Regions from separate parts of the Mesorhizobium sp. WSM4815 genome, predicted to be linked through region 2. Evidence: predicted binding sites of a transcription regulator. Region 2 holds the regulator's gene; each other region holds the start of a gene.
The links. The regulator LexA, encoded in region 2, represses DNA repair genes until DNA is damaged. The targets are predictions, from matches to a motif close to TGTTCNNNNTGTGTTCNG.
Positions count from the first base shown of each region.

Region 1: a site for LexA is predicted at 1,963-1,980, ahead of AC0L2B_RS29740 (DNA recombination protein RmuC). Genes of this name have one in related genera too.
Region 3: a site for LexA is predicted at 2,222-2,239, ahead of AC0L2B_RS17795 (DUF3072 domain-containing protein). Genes of this name have one in related genera too.

Region 1 covers NZ_JBVVQS010000102.1:204,544-208,678, reverse strand. The annotation lists gene fmt (methionyl-tRNA formyltransferase) at 1-932, opposite strand, end outside; gene AC0L2B_RS29750 (plasmid stabilization protein) at 963-1,268, opposite strand; gene def (peptide deformylase) at 1,363-1,908, opposite strand; gene AC0L2B_RS29740 (DNA recombination protein RmuC) at 2,014-3,273, shown strand; gene AC0L2B_RS29735 (GFA family protein) at 3,278-3,682, opposite strand; gene AC0L2B_RS29730 (transglutaminase-like domain-containing protein) at 3,785-4,135, opposite strand, start outside.
Region 2 covers NZ_JBVVQS010000097.1:108,341-112,475, forward strand. The annotation lists gene AC0L2B_RS20185 (molybdopterin molybdotransferase MoeA) at 1-1,135, shown strand, start outside; gene lexA (transcriptional repressor LexA) at 1,240-1,992, shown strand; gene AC0L2B_RS20195 (ComEC/Rec2 family competence protein) at 1,986-4,135, opposite strand, start outside.
Region 3 covers NZ_JBVVQS010000095.1:122,885-127,019, reverse strand. The annotation lists gene AC0L2B_RS17805 (endonuclease/exonuclease/phosphatase family protein) at 1-212, opposite strand, end outside; gene AC0L2B_RS17800 (phospholipase D-like domain-containing protein) at 366-1,826, opposite strand; gene AC0L2B_RS17795 (DUF3072 domain-containing protein) at 1,969-2,187, opposite strand; gene AC0L2B_RS17790 (ATP-dependent DNA ligase) at 2,334-2,960, opposite strand; gene AC0L2B_RS17785 (helix-turn-helix domain-containing protein) at 3,535-4,135, opposite strand, start outside.

The DNA of each region.
Region 1 (4,135 bases), on a different contig from region 2:
GAGAATTTCGTTCCTTTTTCGAGCTTGGCCCCGCGCAGAAACTCCTGCGCGGCAATGGGCCTTCCGCCCGCACGTTGAACTTCGACCAACCTGATCGCGCCTGACCCGCAGGCGACCGTCAGCCGGTCGTCGAGAATTCCTCCCGGCTCGCCGGCGCCTTGCGAAAGCGTCGAGCGAAGCAGTTTCAGCCGCTCCAGGCGGCCGGCAATTTCGATCTCGCACCATGCGCCGGGAAAGGGCGACAGGCCGCGAATATGATCGTGGACTTCGCCAGCAGGCCGCGTCCAGTCCACGCGCGTCTCCGCTTTATCGATCTTTTTGGCATAGGTCACCCCCTCCGTCGCCTGTGCGGTAAAAGTCAGGGCATCCCGTTCCAGACGAGCCAGCGCTTCCGCCATCAGCGCGGCGCCAATGTGCATCAGCCGATCATGCAGTTCGCCGGCCGTCATATTGGGGCCGATGGCGCATTTTTCGGCCATCGCCACCGGGCCGGTGTCCAGGCCCTCTTCCATCCGCATCACCATCATGCCTGTCTCGGTATCACCGGCCATGATGGCGCGCTGGATAGGGGCGGCGCCGCGCCAGCGTGGCAACAGCGACGCGTGACCATTGAGGCAGCCGAGCCGCGGCGCCTCGAGAATGGGTTTGGGCAACAGCAATCCATAGGCGACGACGACGGCGACATCGGCCCGCAAGGCGCGGAACGCCTGCTGCTCGGTCTCCTTCTTCAGCGACACCGGCGTCCGCACCTCGAGGCCCAGCCGCTCGGCCTCGCGCTGCACCGGCGACGGCGTCAGTTCCAGCCCGCGGCGACCGGCGGCGCGCGGCGGCTGAGTGTAGACGGCTCCAATCTCATGTCCGGCATCCGCGATCGCCCGCAGCGTCGGCACCGAGAATTCGGGCGTACCCATGAAGATGACGCGCAAGGGCATTTTGTTCCGGGTCCGGTCTTCGTCTGGCCGTTAAGTCGGCTCAGTCGAAGTCGCGAACTTTGCGGGTCGGCGACCGAAGTCGCGTTTCCTTTCTGCTTCGATTTCGTTCATGATCTTGGCGAATTCATCGCCAATTGCGTTTTCAGCAGCGAAAGTCGCGCGAATAGCGTCCCATGCCGAAAGACCCGGCTCCAGCCTGGCTTGCCTTTCGGCGACCATGCCTTCGCGCAGAAGAGCTACCGCCTTGCCCGACAGGCTCTGGCCGCTCTTACGCGCCGCCTGCTCGATTTCCCGCTTCAAGGGTTCGGGAATATTTCTGATCAGCATGTCGCTCATCGGCGTCTCCATTTCCTGATCTGGAACAGGGTAGAGGGGCGCTGTCCCGCCAACATCTTCGAAAGGTTCAGCATCAAACTGCGCGAGTATCGCCCTATCCCACTAACTTGCCCGGCGCCTTGCTGCCTGATGGTTTGTCCCTGGCGAGCTTCTTGAACTTCTTCACCACCATGTCGCGCTTCAGCTTCGAGATGTGGTCGATGAACAGAACGCCGTTGAGATGGTCGATTTCGTGCTGCAGGCAAGTCGCCATCAGCCCTTCGGCCTCGATCTCCTGCAGCTTGCCGTCGCGATCGAGATATTTCACCCGCACGGCGGCAGGGCGCTCGACCTCGGCATAGTAATCCGGGATCGACAGGCACCCCTCCTCGTAGACCGAGCGCTGATCGGCGCTCTCAAGAATCTCGGGATTGATGAAGACATGCGGCGCCGGCGGCTCGTCTTCCTTGGCGAGGTCGATCACCAGCATGCGCAGCGGTTCGCCGATCTGGATCGCCGCCAGACCAATGCCCGGCGCATCATACATTGTGTCCAGCATATCGTCGGCCAGTTTGCGCAAGGCGCCGTCGACGCGCTCGACCGGTTTCGAAACCTGGCGCAGGACGGGATCGGGAAGGATGATGAGCGGCTTGATCGACATGGCGTCTCACCTAAGACCTCGCACGAAAAGCGTCAACCGGGGCATTTGCAGCGGCGTTCACGTTTTGATCTGTGTCGTCAGGCCGAATCATCTATGCTGTCCGATATGAACGACCTGACCACCATCCTGTCCGAACCGATCGCCCGGTTCGGCGCCACCACGATCATGCTCGGCCACGCGCTGGCATTCGGCGCGGTCCTGTTCCTGGGCCTGTTCGTGGCGCTCGTCGTCGCGCTCTGGCGCTCGGCCAAGGCGCGTGCGGTGGCTGCCGCGGAAGCCGCCGACCACGCCCGCGACGCCGAGGCGCGGATGGCCGGCATCCTGGCAAGCCAGGCCGAGATGCAGGGCCGCATGGGCGCCATCGCCGAAGTGTTCGGGGCGCGGCAGGCCGAACTCACGCAGTCGATCGGCCAGCGTCTCGACGCGATGACCGGCCGTCTCGGCCAGACCATGACCGAGCAGACGAAATCGACGCATGAAAGCCTCGCCAAACTGCAGGAGCGGCTGGCGGTCATCGATACAGCGCAAGGCAACATCCAGTCGCTCGCCAGCCAGGTCGTGCAACTTCAGGCAATCCTCTCCAACAAACAGACGCGCGGCGCCTTCGGCCAGTCGCGCATGGAGGCGATCGTCGCCGACGGCCTGCCGCACGGCGCCTATGAATTCCAGGCGACCCTGTCGAACGGCAGCCGGCCCGACTGCCTGGTGAAGATGCCGAACGGGGCGCCCGCACTCGCCATCGACGCCAAGTTTCCGCTGGAAGCCTGGAATGCCATCCGTGCCGCCGAAGGCGTCGATTTGCAGAAGATCGCCGCACAAGCGTTTCGGCGTGATATCGAGGTGCATGTCCGCGATATTTCCGACAAATACCTGATCCAGGGCGAGACGCAGGACACCGCCTTCATGTTCGTGCCGTCGGAATCGGTATTCGCCGAGATCCACGAGAATTTCGAGGGGATTGTCCACAAGGCGCACCGCGCCCGCATCGTCATCGTCTCGCCGTCGCTGCTGATGCTGTCGATTCAGGTCATCCAGGCGATTCTCAAGGACGCCCGCATGCGCGAGCAGGCGCATTTGATCCAGGGCGAAGTCATCCGGCTGATGGAGGATGTCTCGCGCCTCGACGAGCGGGTGCGCAAGCTGCAGAGCCATTTCGGCCAGTCGGCCAAGGATATCGACGATATTCTCGTCTCGACGTCGAAGGTGACCAAGCGCGGCCGGAAGATCGAGGCGCTGGAGTTCGGCGCGCAGCCGGCGGAAGGCGACGCCGGATCGGCGGCCAGCGCGAAGACCGAAGCGGGTGCGCGCGTCGCCGACTCCAAGACCGGCCAATTGAGGCTAAGGGTGGTCGAAGGCGACGACTGAGAGGCTACTGCTCCTCGACGATCATTGTGCCTTCGAACTCCGGCAGCCAAGGCAGCGCCGAGCGGTGCCAGATCTGTTTTCTCGGGATCAGTTGTTCGCGCTGCCGCGCCGTGCCGACCCTGATGCCATAGACTTTCGGCCCGTCGCCAACCGACGTGGCATAGAGGTGCGTACCGCACTCGCCGCAAAAGGCCTGGGCGCGCCTGGCGCCGCTCGCTGCGGTCTTGATGTAGATCTTCGGCGTGCCCTTGGTGATCCGGTAGCGCTCCTCCGGCGCCGGCACGGTCACCCGAAACGCTGTTCCGGTCAGCTGCTGGCAATCGATGCAGTGACAAATACTGGTCTTGTTCGGATCGACCTCCGCCTCGTAAGTGATGGCGCCGCAATGGCACCCGCCGTCGATTTTCATCTTCGCTCCTCCCTTCAGCCGCGCCTCGACGCGTTGGAGCTTAACGGCGCACCGGCCGAAGCTCCACACAGGCATTCACAACGCGGCAAACCATCCGCAGGTTCAAGGCTGCTGCGTCGACGCCTCTTCGATGACTTCTTCCGTCCAGACCTTGAAACCGGCCAGCATACCCGGCCCGAAGATATGGGTCAGCGGCACATCGGCCGCGTCGCGGCCGGAGGCGATCAGGATGCGGCCGATGCGCGGCGCATTGTTGCGCGGATCGAAGGCATGCCAGCGACCGCCGAGGTAGACCTCCATCCAGGCGGCGAAGTCCATGTCCGACCACGGTTTCGGCAAACCGATGTCGCTGATATAGCCGGTGCAATAGCGCGTCGGGATGTTCAAGGCGCGGCAGAAGGCGACTGCGAGATGGGCAAAGTCGCGGCAGACGCCGCTTTGCTCACGATAGGC
Region 2 (4,135 bases):
CGTCGCCCTGATGGACGCCGCCGACCGCGTGCTGGCGGGGCCGCTCATGGCGCTCCGCACCCAGCCGCCATTCAACGCGTCAGCCATGGACGGCTATGCCGTGCGGGCCGACGATGTCGCGTCCGTGCCCGCGAGACTTTCGGTGATCGGCATGGCGCCGGCCGGACGCGGCTTTGCCGGAACAGTCGGCCCGGCGCAGGCCGTGCGCATCTTCACCGGCGCGCCGCTTCCCGCCGGTGCCGACACCATCGTCATCCAGGAGAATGTCCGCGACCTCGGCGGCGGCATGGTCGAAGTGACCGCGCCGACGGTTGAAGGCCGCAACATCCGCCGCCTCGGGCTCGATTTCTCGCAGGGCGACATGCTGCTGGAGAAAGGCCGCCTGCTTGATCCGGCGGCATTGTCGCTGGCGGCGTCGGCCAACCACCAGCAGGTCCGCGTGGTGAAACGGCCGCTGGTCGCCATCATCGCCACCGGCGACGAATTGCTGCCGCCGGGCAGCGACCTTGGCCCCGACCAGATCATCTCCTCCAATGCCTATGGCGTCGCCGCCGCGGCCCGCTCGGTCGGCGCCAGCGCACTCGATCTCGGCATCGCCCCCGACCGCAAGGAGGCGATCGCCGCGCTGGTGACAAAAGCCGTCGACGCAGGCGCGGACGTCATCGTCACGCTGGGCGGCGCCTCGGTCGGGGACCATGACCTCGTCCATGACGTGCTGACCGGCGAAGGCATGGCGCTCGATTTCTGGAAAATCGCCATGCGGCCCGGCAAGCCACTGATGTTCGGGCGGCTGGGCGCCATCCGCTGCATCGGCCTGCCCGGCAATCCGGTGGCCAGTCTGGTCTGCACGCAGCTCTTTCTGAAGCCGCTGCTGGCGCGGCTCGGCGGCCGCGCCTTCCGCCAGGACATGCGTCAGGCGCGGCTCGGCGCCGCCATGCCGGCCAACGATCTCAGGCAGGACTATGTACGCGCGGTGGTGAAGGAAGAAGCTGGCACGCTTGAGGCAACGCCGTTCAGTATTCAGGATTCCTCGATGCTCAGAATGCTGGCCGACGCCAACGGACTGGTCGTGCGCGAGCCATTCGCTCCCGCAGCCGCAGCGGGCGCCGCCTGCAGCGTGCTGATGCTACGCTGAACAAAACGTCAACACATTCATTAAACTTTAAATGGTTGCGGAACACAACTGGAACAGATAGTGTTTGTTCTGGGTTTGTTTTTCTGATTCTGTTGGGGGTCGCGATGCTGACACGCAAACAACATGAACTGCTGATGTTCATTCACGAACGGCTGAAGGAAAGCGGCATTCCGCCCTCGTTCGACGAGATGAAGGAAGCGCTCGACCTCGCCTCCAAATCAGGGATCCACCGGCTGATCACGGCGCTGGAGGAACGCGGTTTCATTCGCCGCCTGCCCAACCGCGCCCGCGCGCTCGAGGTGCTGCGCCTGCCCGATTCGATCGCGCCGGGCCTCAATGCGGCGCGCAAATTCTCGCCGAGCGTCATTCAAGGCAGCCTTGGCCAGGGCGGGCTTGGACAGGGCGGCCTCGGACGGCAGATCAAGCCGGCGCCTTCGCGCATGCGTGCTGCCGGCAATGACGACGACGTCGTTGCCACCGTCTCCATACCGGTGATGGGCCGCATCGCTGCCGGTGTGCCGATCGACGCCATCCAGCACCAGACGCATTCGATCTCGGTGCCACCGGACATGATCACCGGCGGCACGCACTACGCGCTGGAGGTCAAGGGTGATTCGATGATCGAGGCCGGCATCTTCGACGGCGACACGGTCATCATCCGCAACGCCGATACGGCCCAGCCTGGCGAGATCATTGTCGCGCTGGTCGACGAGGAGGAAGCGACGCTGAAACGATTCCGCCGCAAAGGTGCCTCGATCGCACTGGAAGCCGCCAATCCGGCCTACGAGACGCGCATCTTCGGGCCGGACCGGGTCAAGGTGCAGGGTAAGCTCGTCGGACTGATCCGGCGTTACTGAGCGGCAGGCTTCTTGGGTTTCTCGGCTTTTCGGTAAGGCGGCAGGCCCCTCGCCTCGCGCGAAAATCGCCGCTGCTCATGCCAGGGCCTGTATGGCTGTCTGACGGCAAAACGGATTTCTGCGCGCGTCGTCGCCGATAGCGGATCGAAGAAGACGGCGGCACTGCCCATGCGGGCGAGCTGCCGTTTGGTGACGACGAGAACCAGCGGATTGCGGCAGGGTTTGTAATAGGCTGTGGCATCGTCGATGACGATCAAATCCGCAAAGGCACAGGCCGGCCGCGCGGTTTTGCGGTTGTCGGCGAGCGCGATGAGCGCGCCGGACGGATGCCGGGCCAGGCACAGGCCGGCAGTGCAGGTGAAAGGCGCTCCCGGCGGCAGGTCGGCCGGGTCGGCGATGTCGAACTGCACATCTCCTTTTTCGAATGTCTCCGGCTCGACGATCGTCGTTGAAACCAGCGCATGTTTCCAGTTGTCGGTGGTGAATTCGTTCGAACGCACCCGGTTGACGGCAAGTTCGCCGCCGCCGATCGGCAGCGCCACCAGATGCGCATCCTCCGAAATCAGCACGTCGGGGGTGCGCGTCTCGGAAATCGTCAGCAGGCCGGCGAGCGCAAAGGGAAGTGCCGCAAGCCGCAGCCATGTCGTCGCCATCGTGGCGATGACCAGGGCGACCGTCACCAGCAGGACCGATTGCAACGAGATCAGGCCGACTGCATCGACCGGCGAACGCTCCGAAATCCATCCCGAAATTGCGATCATCGCCGTCAGGCCCTTGCCCATCATGTAGAGGAAAGGGCCGTCGAGGCCGAAAGGCATTGCCAAGGCGCTCAGGACGGCCAGGAACATGACGATCGTGACGATCGGCATGACGGCCAGATTGGCGAACAGGCTGAGCGGCGAGACGCGCTGAAAGTGCCAGATGGCGAAGAGCGCGGTGGCGCTGCCGGCAATGATGGAGGTCATTGCGATGGTGCCTGCCCCAGCGACGAGTTTGCGCGTGACGAAAGCGACCGGTGACCGTCGCTGTCGCGGCGCCTTGGCCTTGTCGGCACGGTAGTCGGACCAACCGGCATAGGCGCCCACGAGAGCCGCAGTCGCGGCGAAGGACATCTGGAAGCTTGCGCCGACCACCTCATGCGGCGACACGACGATGACGGCGATGGCCGAAATCGCCAGGTTGCGCATGGTGAGTGCCGCCCGGTCGAACAGCACGGCGACAAGCATTACCGCCAGCATGATGAAGCTGCGTTCAGCCGCGACCACGATACCGGAAAAGATCAGATAGGCAGCGATGGAGACGAGTGCGGCAGCAGCCGCATATTTCTTGACCGGCCGGCGCGACGAAAAGTCGGGAAACAGCGCAAAGGCGCCGCGCAGCAATCCCATGACGGTGCCGGCGACAAGCGCCATGTGCAGGCCGGAAATGGAGATGATGTGGTAGATGCCGGTGCGCCGCATCGATTCGTTTATCTCTTCGGGGATGCCGGCACGCACGCCGACGATCAGCGCAGCGGCAATCTCCCCCTCGGCACCACCGATGCTGTCCCTGATATGGTCGGCGATGGTTTCGCGCGCCTTCTCGATCGACGAAGAAAGGCGTGCGGTTAACGGTGCATCTTCGGAGACGACGATCTTTGGACTGCCGAGGAAAAAGCCACTGGCACCGATACCGGCGAAATAGCTGTCGAAGGAAAAGTCAAAGCTGTCCGGTCTGACCGGGCCAGTCGGAGGCAAAAGCCTCACATAGCCGGTTGCCACCGAGCCTGCGGTCATCTCAGCGGGAATCTTGCGTGCCGACACCCTGACACGTTCGGGTGCATAACGCAGTGTCGGCCGGGCGGTCGACATCACGTCGATGGTCAGCCTAATCCGGCCGTTCGCCATCTGGTCGAGCCTGACGACACGGCCGGTCAGCCGGGTCTGGATTTCCGAACCGAGCATCTTCGTTCCGGCGCGCCAGGTTTCAACCTTGGCGGCGAGCACACCAAGCGCGCACAGCAACGCTGCCATGAAGCACAGATGCGTTTTGCGGCGTGAGCGCGTGACGGCCGCACACAATGCCGTGAGGACCACGACGGCGATGGGCTGGGCAAAGTCCGGTTCGACGGCAAGCGAAAAATAGACGATCACCCCGCATGCCA
Region 3 (4,135 bases), on a different contig from region 2:
ATGACATCCGGGCCGATTTCCCGGATGACGCGACCGATTCGTTCGGGATCGAACTTTCTGTCGACGCCCACGCATTTGTGAACATTGTAAGATGCGACCAGAGTCCCCGCGGGGCGTGTCCCTTCGGACGGCGCAGCGTTCGCCTTCTGCTTTTTTCTGTCGCGAATGGATTTGAGCACACTTGCAGGAAAGCTATGTCCAGTTCTTTGCATGAGTCTGCTGCTCGTCCTCACCACCTTCAAGACTTAGCTTTGTCTCACTCAAACAGGATCTGCAATCGCTGCTTCCTGCCCTGACGAGATGCGGCGCTCGAAAGGAGCGATGGCTGCGTCGCCCGAATTGCCCCGGGCAGAACGAGAAAGCCTCTAAAGGTAGGGCGATCCCAGCCACAACACTCGGTCGAACAGGCGGACGATGAATGGCCGGGCTCTCAAGGTTTCGATCGTTACAGACGCGGCGGAGGCGATTGCCGATCCGATCCGCGCTTCAATCTCCGCGGCAAAGCCTGCATCAAGAACCTCTACATCAATCTCAAAATTCAGCCGCAGGGACCGGGCATCAAGATTGGAGGATCCTATAAAAGCCCAAACTCCATCGACCGACAGCAGCTTCGAATGATCGAACGAGCCCTGCGTGCGCCATACGCGGCAATAGTGCTTCAGGACCTGATCGAATTGCGCCGTCATCGCCCGGTCAATAAGGAAAAGATTGTTCATCGCCGGTACCACGATGTCGATCTCGACGCCTCGCCTGGCTGCGGTCGTCAGCGCGCTGATCAGTTCCCGATCCGGCAGGAAATAGGGCGACATGATGCGGATCGATTTGCGGGCGACGGAAAACGCCCCGATCAGCAAGTTGTGGTTCGTTTCGATGCTGGCATCCGGCCCGGATGCAACCGCCCGCGCCAGCATTGGTTGACCGGGAGCCGCGGGAAGCGTGGCCACTTGCCAGGTGTCGCCTTTCAGGAACTCGCCGCTCACGAAGCGCCAATCTTCGGCGGCAACCGAAAAAAGGTCCGCTACGACCGGCCCGGTGACCTGAAAATGCGTGTCCCTCGCGCTGGAGGAGCCGGCGAACTCGGCTGAGAATCCCTTTCGGATGTTCATCCCTCCGGTGAACGCAATCGTGCCATCGACGACCAGGATCTTCCGGTGCGTTCTGAGGTTGGCGTAGGGAAGACGCAGGCCCATGACAATGTTGCCGTTGAAGAGGTCTGCTGGGATTCCTGCCTGTCGCAGGCGCCCTAGAATGCTGGGGACGGAGTAACGCGCCCCGACTGCATCGATCAGCACGCGAACGCTGACACCCCGCTGGACGGCTCCGGCGAGAGATTCCACGAAAAGCCGCCCGACATCGTCATTGTCGAAGATGTAGGTCTCGAGAAGGATAGTGCGTTGAGCGCCATCAATCGCTCGGCACATTGCGGTATAGGCCTCGTCACCTGTCTCCAATATCGCAATCGCGTTTCCCGAGGTCAGGGCACGCCGGGCCACCCTGTCGCCCAATGTCTTCAGGCCGGTGAAGCGTTGGCCGTACCGCTCCGCAATCAGTTCCTCGGCGGCAACGTTGCGCTCATGTTTTGCGGAATCCGCCTCACTGGAAAGGGGCCGCATGGCGCTGATCGTTGCACGACGGATGCGGTTTATGCCGGCAACGGCGTAGATGATCGCGCCGAGGAATGGCGACAGGAACATCACGCCGACCCAACCTGTGGCGGCGCGGACGTCTTCCTTCGTCATTATGGCGTGGACGATGCCGATGGCCGCCATCACCACCGGGATGATCGCGAGGACCTGGGGCCAATGAGTCATCAAGGTCTGCAACATCGCCAAGACTATCCAGCGAGCGGTTGCAGAACGCAATGCAACTCATTCCCGGCGTCAGACCACGGTAACAAACTGGACAGAGCCGCTATCTGGTTCGATGGAACGGCCCCCGTCGCCGGAGGCCAACAGCCACGAGCGGGCACTACAGGCCTAACTTCTCCCGGAGTGCATCGATGCGTTTAGAGGCTTCCACCTTGCTGAGGCCGTCAGCATAGGCGTCAGGGTCGTCGGCCTGTTCCGCCAAAGTTTTCAAATAGGAGGCTTGTGCGGGGGTCATGGGATCATCTCCGCTGATCCAATCTTCCGGGTCCTTTTCGACATTTGCCGGTGCCTCGATTTTTGGGTTGTGCCGGTCACCCATGATCAATCTCCCTTGATGATCACCACAATGAGAATGATCATGATTTGTTCCGCCAGATTAGTCTGCGGGTCGCGTCCGGCCGCGTAGGCCTCAAATCGGTGAGGACGCCCGTGAGCAGTGATCAGGGCATTGGAGCCGTGCCTGGCTCATAAACGACCCCCAATTGGGGAGTCGGCTTCTTCGAATTTTTTGGCCTTCAGCCATGTGCTCGACAGTCCGCTCCTGTAGCGGCTGTCGGCGCGCTTCGAGATAATTCCATTGAGCCCGATCTTCTCGACGGTGCGGAAGAGCGCCAGCGCGCTGCCCTCGAAATGCTCACTGTATTGGATCTTGCCGAGGCCAGGCTCAACCAGTTGCCACAGCGCCTGCTTGCGCTGCAGCAGCGGCAAGGAGCCTAGATCGTGGCCGTCGAGATGGAGGATATCGAACGCGACGAACACCAGCCGGTTCGGCTCGTTCCAGATCGCCGCTTCCAGCGCAGGGCAATCGAAAGCGCCCTGCTCGCCGGGAACAATGACTTCGCCGTCGAGAATGGCAGTCCGGCATGGCAGATCGACGGCTAGTGCGATGGGCCAGTATTTCGTGGTCCAGTCGCGGCCGTTCTTGCTGTAAAGACGCACACCGGCATTATCGATGATGATCTGGGTTCGATAGCCGTCGAGATTGGCCTCGTGGACCCAGCCCTCACCTTCAGGCGGCCGCTCGACCCGAGTCGGGATCTGCGGCGGAAGAAACTCCAGCCGGCCGCCAACGACCTTGGCACGCTTACTCAATGACGCCACCTTTGACCGCGCAGCGGCGGCTATCGGCACAGGCAGCACGACATCTCCCCAACATGATGCCTGCCACCTGTGCCGAGCCCCCGCCAAGCCGCCGAGCCCCCGCCAAGCATTGCAAGCATCTACGCACGAAGCCGATCTGTCGTTAGCTTTGCATCCTAATACTTATCCCGGCGTACATATCTTGCTCGGCGCGGCGCTCTTCGTTCCCGACCGGCTAATTGCTGTCCGGGATCGCCGCCAGCCTACGCAGCCCTTTGCTGGTGAGATAATCCGGGCTAGAGCGGTTCGTCATTTCAAGGAACCGCAGAACCGCTCTATCTCTTTGTTTCTTGACTTGGCAAACATACGACTCGCGGTCTCAACAAGTGTCTTATGCTGCGTAGTTGCAATGTATGCTCCGCTGTGATGCGCGGCGACATCGATGAACAGTCGGTTGATAAATCGGGGATCGGCTATAATTGATGGCGCGGTGAACGCGACACGAAAATATTCTGGTCCATGAGGCGACTGATCTTCCCCGCCCTGTTTTAAGCCCGCCCCACTTCAACCATTCCCGATCCTGTACTCAGCTTCCGAGCGCTTTGAGCCAATGTTCAAAGGAAGAGGCCTCCTCGTGTCCGGCATGCGAAACAGAGTGGGCGGGGCGCGGTAACACCACGGAGCTTCGGACTTCGCGGGGGCTGTAGCCGAATTCCTTGCTAAAAGCTCGGCTGAAATTAGCCGCTGAACTAAACCCGACGGCTTCGGCAATATTAACAATGCGCCGGCTGTCCGCCGGATTGCTAAGCGCAACATGGGCTGCCAGAAGTCGGCGACTTTGTATGTAGTGGAGAACACCACCGCTCGGTTCGAACAACTGATAAAGACGAGAGCGCGAGACGCCGAGCGCCCGGCACATTGAATCCGGCGTCAGATGAGCCGCATCCAGATTGTTGTGGACGTATCGACGGGCTCGCTCCATCAGCGCGACACTCACCAATTGTTCGGTGGCCGCGGCATGTTCTGCCGGGGGCGAGAGGCAGGCAATGATCATGCTGCGTGTTGCGTGCACGATGCGGGGCAGATCGTCAGCCGTGAGACTGCGCAGTCTTGCTTCGATGTTCTTGAGGTAGTCGAGCAAAAGGTTGGCAAAGTTGCCGGACAGAATTGAATTATTCTTTGCGTCC